One region of the Rahnella sp. PCH160 genome, then DNA from elsewhere that is predicted to be linked to it. Evidence: riboswitches for the same ligand, from Rfam matches in the RefSeq annotation. Region 1 holds a riboswitch; the other holds the start of a gene.
The links. Region 1 has a riboswitch for thiamine pyrophosphate ahead of thiC (phosphomethylpyrimidine synthase ThiC). Riboswitches for the same ligand answer to the same signal wherever they lie in the genome.
Positions count from the first base shown of each region.

Region 2: it holds a riboswitch for thiamine pyrophosphate, as region 1 does, so the genes downstream of both, thiM (hydroxyethylthiazole kinase) here and thiC (phosphomethylpyrimidine synthase ThiC) in region 1, are expected to answer to the same signal.

Region 1 is NZ_JBLOGT010000001.1:1,294,566-1,299,199, reverse strand. It holds gene hemE (uroporphyrinogen decarboxylase) at 1-387, opposite strand, end outside; gene nudC (NAD(+) diphosphatase) at 459-1,244, opposite strand; gene rsd (sigma D regulator) at 1,343-1,852, shown strand; TPP riboswitch at 1,933-2,059, shown strand; gene thiC (phosphomethylpyrimidine synthase ThiC) at 2,204-4,168, shown strand; gene thiE (thiamine phosphate synthase) at 4,165-4,634, shown strand, end outside.
Region 2 is NZ_JBLOGT010000001.1:2,151,761-2,156,394, reverse strand. It holds gene ACM5QY_RS10085 (hypothetical protein) at 1-217, shown strand, start outside; gene thiD (bifunctional hydroxymethylpyrimidine kinase/phosphomethylpyrimidine kinase) at 224-1,024, opposite strand; gene thiM (hydroxyethylthiazole kinase) at 1,024-1,830, opposite strand; TPP riboswitch at 1,865-1,966, opposite strand; gene ACM5QY_RS10070 (glycosyltransferase family 9 protein) at 2,272-3,285, shown strand; partial or broken gene ACM5QY_RS10065 (IS1 family transposase) at 3,481-3,567, opposite strand; gene ACM5QY_RS10060 (IS3 family transposase) at 3,834-4,046, opposite strand.

The sequences.
Region 1 (4,634 bases):
GCGAACCGCGTTCATGACGTAGCCCAGTTCCATTTCCGGATCAGGGACGGGCAGTTTTTCGACATCGGCACGGCAGGTCAGCGGAGAAGAAAAACGGGGGCCTTCACCGGCTTCGAAATACAACCCCAGCCCCATGGCGTCAGGAATGGTAAGGATGTCAGAGAACAGAATCGCGGCGTCCAGCGGGTAGCGACGCAGTGGCTGGAGGGTCACTTCACAGGCCAGCTCCGCATTCTTGCAAAGCGACATAAAATCACCGGCTACAGCGCGGGTTTCTTTGTACTCTGGCAAATAACGGCCCGCCTGACGCATCATCCAGACCGGTGTGATATCCACAGGCTGGCGTAACAGGGCGCGCAGGTAGCGGTCATTTTTCAACTCATTCATTCTGTCTTTTTCCTTCAATATTCGGGCCGCCCGAAAATAATCTGGCGGCATTCTACCATGCAACACTCCTGCTACACGTCGTCTTCATCTCTTTCTGCGCGGCACAGCGCAACTGTATCTTCAATCAACCGGCGGGCGATGGTTCCCGGCGGCGGCAACTGTGGCAGCTGATCAAAGCGATACCAGCCCGCGCTGAGCAGCTCTTTCGGATCGTGCACGATGTCACCGCTGTCATAGTCGGCCATAAACGCCATCATCAGCGAATTCGGGAACGGCCAAGGCTGAGAGCTGACGTACCGGACGTTTTTCACGCGGATATTGCTCTCCTCCATGACCTCACGCGCCACGGTTTCTTCGAGGGTTTCGCCGACTTCAACGAAACCGGCCAGTACCGTGTGAATACCATTACGGTGACGAACATGCTGCGCCAGCAAAATCTCATCACCCCGGCGGATAGCGACAATGATGCAGGGCGCGATTTGCGGATAATACCGTTCACGACAGTTCCCGCACAGCGCAGCCCATTCCGTTTTACTGACCTGCATTTCATGCCCGCAGTAGCCGCAGAATTTGTGCGAACGGTAAAATTCCGACAGTTGCACGCCGCGCCCGACCAGTTGGAATAGCCCGCGTTCCTGATCGAGCATCTGCCGCGCGGACACCATGTGATGGTGCATCGCCTGACGCACCATCCACACCGGCTCGCCCTGCCACTCGCCAATCTGACGCCCAATTTTGCCTGTCAGCGCAAACTTTTCAGCGCTGCCAAACGGCAGTTCACCTTCAGGCAGCCACAGCTTGCCTTCATAGCTGATCACCCACCAGCCGGTATGTTGTTCTGTAATCTGTAATTCCATAATTGTTGTTGCATAACCTCGACGAGACTGACAATCTGGGGTTGATATTTACATATTAGTAACCTTTGGTTACTTTTTTCTCGCTCACGGAGTCAACCATGCTAAATCGTCTGGAAAGACTGACCCAACGCGTTGGTGGCAGTAATGAGTTAGTGGATCAATGGCTGCACGCACGCAAAGAACTGCTGGTGTCTTACTGCACACTGGTCGGCCTGAAACCCAATAAAGAAAAACATACACCGCTGAATGAAAAAGCGTTGGACAACTTTTGCCATAACCTGGTGGATTATCTGTCCGCCGGCCATTTCCACCTTTATCAGCGGATCATTGATGAAGTGGAAGGTGCAGAGATAAAATTACAGGCTGCGAAAATATACCCCGCACTCGAGCTCAATACTGAAGCTATCATGGCTTTCCATGACAGTTACACCGAAAATGATATTGATGATGACAATGCTTTCGCATTTCATTATGCATTATCTGATGTGGGTGAAGCGTTGGATGCGCGTTTTCAGCTCGAGGATCAACTGATCATTCTGGCCTTTGATCCGGAAAGTCGCAAAGAATTACCTTCTGCAAACGAAGAGCATCTCGCCAAACCCGCGTAACGTGTTACGTCTGCACAACACGTTGCCACAATAAAAACCCTGCTCAGGGTTGTAGTTTTTAAAACGGCCTCCTATATTGAGGCTTCTTGTCGGAGTGCCTCGTGCAAAATTTCCTCGCGGAGATGATGCCAGGCTGAGACCGTTAATTCGGGATCCGCGGAACCTGATCGGGTTAGTACCCGCGAAGGGAACAAGAGTAATGTTATGCGTTTAGCGCGATTTGGCATCAGCCTGCATACGGCCGCCAGCGTTCAACCGCCCATTTTTACTCCTGCCGTAAACCTCCAGACAAGCAATTTTCCATTACGTTCTGTCACGCTTTTGCCGTGAAAACAACACAAGGAATTTGCTATGTCGAGTACCCAGAAACCCGTTACATCCGAAAAAAAGCCCGCTAACCGCCGCGAACAACGCGCACAGGCACAGTCGTTTATCGACAGCCTGCAAGGCGAAGCCTTTCCCAATTCCCGACGTATCTATCTCCAGGGCAACCACGCTGATATTCGTGTCCCTATGCGGGAAATCCAGCTCAGCCCGACGCTGATCGGCGGCGGAAAAGACAATCCGCAGTTTGAAGAAAACGAAGCGATTCCGGTTTATGACACCGCCGGGCCGTATGGCGATCCGTCTGCAACTATCGACGTGCATACCGGTCTGGAAAAATTGCGCGCCCGCTGGATAACCGGACGCGCCGATACCGAAGAACTTCCACAGGTCAGCTCCGGTTTTACTCAGCAGCGTCTGGCCGATGAAGGACTGGATCATTTGCGGTTCGAGCATCTGCCGCGCCCGCGAAAAGCCCTTGCCGGTAAAAATGTCACGCAGTTACATTATGCGCGCCGGGGCATGATTACTCCTGAGATGGAATTCATCGCCATCCGTGAAAATATGGGGCGTGAGCGGATCCGCGGAGAAGTTCTGCGCCAGCAACATCCCGGCGAAAGCTTCGGAGCGCACCTGCCCGCCAATATCACTGCGGAATTTGTGCGCCAGGAAGTCGCCGCCGGTCGCGCGATTATCCCCGCCAATATCAACCACCCTGAATCCGAGCCGATGATCATTGGCCGCAATTTTCTGGTGAAGGTGAATGCCAATATCGGTAACTCAGCGGTGACGTCCTCCATCGAAGAAGAAGTTGAAAAGCTGGTGTGGTCGACACGCTGGGGCGCGGATACCGTGATGGATCTCTCCACCGGCCGCTATATCCACGAAACCCGCGAATGGATCCTGCGTAACAGCCCGGTTCCGATTGGCACCGTTCCGATTTATCAGGCTCTGGAAAAAGTGAACGGCATTGCCGAAAACCTGAACTGGGAAATGTTCCGCGATACCCTGCTGGAACAGGCCGAGCAAGGCGTGGATTACTTCACCATACACGCAGGCGTGCTGCTGCGTTACGTACCGATGACCGCCAAACGCCTGACCGGCATTGTTTCGCGCGGCGGCTCAATCATGGCGAAATGGTGCCTGTCGCATCATCGCGAAAGCTTTCTGTATGAGAATTTCCGTGAGATCTGCGAAATCTGCGCCGCCTACGATGTCTCGCTTTCGCTGGGCGACGGCCTGCGTCCGGGCTCAATTCAGGATGCAAACGACGAAGCGCAGTTCGCAGAATTGCATACGCTGGGCGAGCTGACGAAAATCGCCTGGGAATATGACGTACAGGTGATGATTGAAGGGCCGGGGCATGTGCCGATGCAAATGATCCGCCGCAATATGACCGAAGAACTCGAGCATTGCCATGAAGCGCCGTTCTATACGCTCGGGCCACTGACGACCGACATTGCACCCGGTTACGATCACTTCACGTCCGGGATTGGCGCGGCGATGATTGGCTGGTTCGGTTGCGCCATGCTGTGTTACGTCACGCCAAAAGAGCATCTTGGCCTGCCGAACAAAGAAGACGTTAAACAGGGTTTGATTACCTACAAGATAGCAGCGCACGCGGCAGATTTAGCGAAAGGCCATCCGGGCGCACAAATCCGTGATAACGCCATGTCTAAAGCGCGGTTTGAATTCCGCTGGGAAGACCAGTTTAATCTGGCGCTCGATCCGGCCACAGCACGCGCTTATCACGATGAAACTCTCCCGCAGGAATCCGGAAAAGTCGCACACTTCTGTTCAATGTGCGGCCCAAAATTCTGCTCAATGAAAATCACGCAAGAAGTTCGCGATTACGCCGCCGCGCTGGAAGCCAAAGCCCGGCCTATCGAACTTATGGAATCCGGCATGGCACAAATGTCTGCGGAATTCCGTTCGCGCGGCAGCGAGCTTTATCATCCTGCCAGCCATTACACGCCGGAGATCAGTAAATGAGTCGGCACGCTAAAACGTTCCCGTCCGTTCCTTTCCATCTGGGTTTATATCCGGTGGTGGATACTGTCGAATGGATTGCCCGCCTGCTGGATGCGGGCGTTAAAACGCTGCAACTGCGGGTGAAAGATTTACCCGATGAAGACGTCGAACCCGCCATTATCGACGCCATTACGCTGGGACGAAAATATGACGCGCGGCTGTTCATTAACGATTACTGGCGTCTGGCGGTAAAACATCAGGCATACGGCGTGCATTTAGGTCAGGAAGATCTGGATACCGCCGATTTGCAGGCCATTCTTGATGCCGGTTTGCGTCTGGGCGTATCGACGCATGACGATGAAGAACTGGCCCGCGCCGTGGCGGTCAATCCGTCTTATATCGCACTCGGCCATATTTTCCCGACGCAGACCAAAGATATGCCGTCGGCGCCGCAGGGGTTGTCGGAATTAGCCCGACACATTAGGCA
Region 2 (4,634 bases), 860 kb from region 1:
TGCGCTGTTGCTGTCTTGGAAGGATGATGAAAATCAGGATATTGCCAGTTACCGGTTTGAACGGGTTTCAGCGGATAAAATTCGTGTGATGCTGCGCCCGCGCAAGGAAGAGAAGTTCTACCCGCTGAACCCGTTTGACGCCGTACATCTGCAACAGGCGCTGACGATGTTTCATCGGGCAGAAGAGGCGCTGAGCGAAACCCAGCGCCGCGCCTGACAGGTTTTACCACCAGCGGTGGAAATGATGCACCGGCCCGATGCCGTGACCGACTTCCAGTGAGTCGGCCTGCATCAGTGCCTGTTGCAAATAGTCTTTGGCTTCCCGCACGGTATCCGCCCAGTTATTGTGACGCGGACGCAATGCCGCCAGCGCCGCCGACAGCGTACAACCGGTGCCGTGCGTATGCCGGGTATTCACCCGCGGCGCAGTAAAACGCTCGCGTGAATCCGCCAAAAACAGCCAGTCCGGGCTTTCTTCATCACTCAGATGACCGCCCTTCATCAGCACCGCCCCGCATCCCATTGCCAGTAACGCTTCACCCTGTTCGCGCATTTCCGTTTCATTCACCGCCACCGGACATTCCAGCAAAGCAGCCGCTTCCGGCAGATTTGGGGTGATAATTGAAACCTGCGGGATGAGCAGACGTCGCACGGCATCGACGGCTTCCGGCAACAGCAGCGGATCGCCACTTTTGGCCAGCATCACGGTATCAAGCACCACAAACGGCGGCTGATAATACTTCAGCCTTTCTGCCACCGCGTCGACAATCTGGCTGTTCGACAGCATGCCAATTTTTGTGCTGTCGATTCGCACGTCACTGAACACGGAATCCAGCTGCGCGGCCACAAAATCCGGCCCGATGTTGTAAACAGACTGCACGCCAAGAGTGTTTTGCGCCACCAGCGCGGTGATCACGCTGGTGCCATACGCACCCAGCGCCGAGAAGGTTTTCAGATCTGCCTGGATCCCCGCGCCACCACTCGGGTCGGTGCCTGCGATGGTCAGTGCATTAATTCTTTTCATCACACGTTTTCCCCGGTCAGCCACTCTTCGCGCATTAAAAACAGGTTATCGAGAAACTCCGGCGTGAAACTGCCGGGCCCGTTTACTACAGCGCAGGCACGTTCTCCTGCGCAGGACATCACGCGACATGCCGCAGCAACGTTATCCAGACGCTCGCCGGGCAACGCCACAAATGCGGCAACGACGGCGGATAACGAACAGCCCGTGCCGACGATGCGGGTCATCATGGCGTGCCCGCCTGTCACCGAACAGCTATGCTCGCCGTCTGTGACGTAATCCGTTTCACCTGTAACAGCCACTACCGCCCCGGTTTCACGCGCCAGTTGTTGCGCGGCGGGTAATGCAGACAGGGAATCATCACCGCTGTCTACACCACGCCCGGACGCAGTCAGGCCACTGAGCGCGCGGATTTCAGAGGCGTTTCCGCGAATGGCGGCCGGGGTGAGGTTGATAAGTTCGAGGCAAAACTCAGTGCGCCAGCTCAGGCCGCCGACAGCGACCGGATCCAGCACCCAGGGTTTTCCGGCCTGATTGGCCGCGTGAATAGCGGCCAGCATCGCATCAGCATGAGGACGGGTCAGCGTGCCGACGTTAATCAGTAAGGCATCGGCAACTGCGCTGAATTGCGCAGCTTCGGCGGGATCAATCACCATCGCCGGTGAAGCGCCGAGCGCCAGCAGGACATTCGCCGTAAAAGATTGCACCACGTCGTTGGTCAGGCAATGAACCAGCGGCGCAGAGGCACGAAGTTGTTGCAAAGAAGCGGCGGCTAATGCGCCAGAAAAAACGGAAGGTCGGGTGTTCATGGTTCTCCCCACCGGCGCTGAAGAAGGCGGTATCGGGAGAGATACCTGACTTCCCTACGCTGGCATAATCCAGATCAGGTAATACGGGTAAAATCTCAGCCTTTCTTTTGCAAGAGCGGCACCCCGAGTCATTAGTAAATATATATTCTTTCATCAGCTTACGGGAAGTGGCTTGTTGACACAAGCTGAACTCATTCCGGTGTCGGTGCGTAGAAACAGGGTATTAATTAAATCGGAAACCCCTCACGGAATACTAACAATCTTTAACACAACCTTTTCATTATACCGACACTCAGCGTGGAACTATATTTTTTGGTTTAAGTCTACCTAACGGTAACTTTCATTATCTCTCTGTTACAGATTTCGTAATAGAATACCCGCATGATGAGAGTCGGAGATGAAATTGTAATCATGATGACAGTGTGTTTAATGAGGAAAGAAATGAAAATACTAATAATAAGACGGGAAAACATTGGTGATCTTATCCTGACGACCCCGCTTATTTCTATGCTGGCGAAAAATCATCATGTCGATATGCTGGTGAATTCTTACAACAAACAGGTTCTCGAAGGTAATCCCGGCGTCAGTAAAGTTCATCATTATACAAAACTACACCACGAAAATTCATACACTAAAAAGATAAAAGCCATTTTACGCCGTATTACTACCACCTTGACTATCTGGCGAGAAGGTTATGATGTTGCCATCGTGGCGGGGAACTGGAATAAAAGACCTTTGCAATGGGCGAGATTATCACGGGCCAAACGAATTATCGCCATAGGAAGTGATGCGCCAGACTCTGTCACCGATAAAATACCTTATATGAAAGATGGAATGCATATGGTCGAACAGATGGCTCAACTCGCCAGGCCTTTAAATTGTCATACCAAACCGGGGAAACTGGATTTATGGTTGACTAAATCTGAAATAGAATTCGCAGCTCACAAAATAAAAAACACTTACAATTTCCCGTTATATGGTTTACAGATCAGTTCCCGAAAAGAAAAACAACGTTGGTCTGTTGAAAATTATATTGAAATCGCTCACAGGTTGGCGCGTGATGAACCTTGCAAAATTATTCTTTTCTGGTCTCCCGGCTCAGCAGATAATCAGCGTCACCCCGGGGATGACGAGAAAGCGAAGTACATTATCAATGCCTGCAAAGATATTATTATGGTCCCGTTCAATACCGTGAATCTTCGTGAACTCATGGCCGGGATGTCTCTGTGCAATCAGATTATTACCAGCGATGGCGGCGCATTGCACATTGCTGCGGGCGTGGGAAAACCGGTTGTTGCGCTTTTTGGCAACAGCGATCCGCTGGTCTGGGGGCCATGGAAAGTGCCGTACAGAATCATTACTTCTGCAGACGAAGATGTTGCGCATATTTCAACCGATGAGGTTTATGACAATTTTATGGCATTGAGAAATGAAGTACTTATTAAAAATACCTAAATGTAACATTTAGCCTAAAGCCATTTTTATAATTTAATGACAATACAGACTCCATTATTGCTTTACAGATAATCTGGACATAAATGAATGCATTTAAGATAAAGTTAATAAAAAAATACAGCATACATACTCTTTTTTAACGGGAAGAGAAAACCACTCGTTGAAAGGGGAAAGTATTCAATATGTTGATTTCTGTTATTGCAGGTAATAATCCCGCTCAATAAATGTACCAATCACTTTATCGTGCATTTCTGTGGATTTCAAATGCCCCAAAGTCTTCCGAAAGCATGATTGATCCATACAAGCAATTGGATGCAGGTTCATTCAATGAGTAAAGTTCTCGAATTAGTAGGGGATAGTGGTATCAGGATGAAAATATTAGCTTTAAAGCTTTGCCAGAAATGCGGCATCAAACGAAGTTACATTGACCGCCTGTTCTATATCGATAATGGACTATGCGACGATTGCTATTTTAAGTTAGTGAAGGCTGTGCGAGAACGCCACCACTAACACCAGGTGTTTAATGTCACCGGGTTAAACCGTCGGTGCTACAGATTAGCCGCCACTACAGCCGGTTTACCACCACGAGGATAGCAATGACATCCGGGACGCTTTGCAACCAGCATCAGCGTCCTCATTACCTGACGGACACGGTATCGGCCAACGTTAAAACTCTGTTCACGCAACTCCATACACATGCGCCGCCTGAAATATGTAGCATTCATCTCGGCATGAATATGTTTAGCCGCCGCATGAAACATCAGTACATTTCCTCCGAGAGCTGGCTGCCCCGTGCGTAAAATACACTGCGCATGAGCGGCAGGCAGCACATACCTGCTGGATGTTTTCCCCGGCCTTCTTCAGCTTCACCGCGACTTTTTGTCGTTGTTCATTTCCATGGCGAAGAAGGCTGAAGCCTTTTCTAACAGGTCATTGTCGCTTTTCAACTGACCAACCTGCTTTTAAAGCTCCTGTATTCGTCGTTGTTCAGACGTAATAGCGGTGGCGATGAGAGTGTCTCCCCTGACTTCTCCGCAATATTAGCGTAACCAGCGCTGTAATGTTAAAAGGTCAATATTCATCGTTTCAGCAGCCTGGGTTACCCGATACTTGTGCTGCAGAACCAAATTGACACATTCCTGCTCTGCAGCGGGCACCCCGAGTCAAGGACGCATTTTTGGGGCGGGATTAAGAAGGTCGATCAGTAAACCACCATGAATTTAAAAAAAACGGGAGAACCAATGGTGAACAGTTAGTTTGCTATGGACTATAGCACCAGTAAAACCATAAACTGAAAATAGATACGGTGGTCATGACAGTGTTACCCTGTGGGATGTGGAATATAGCCC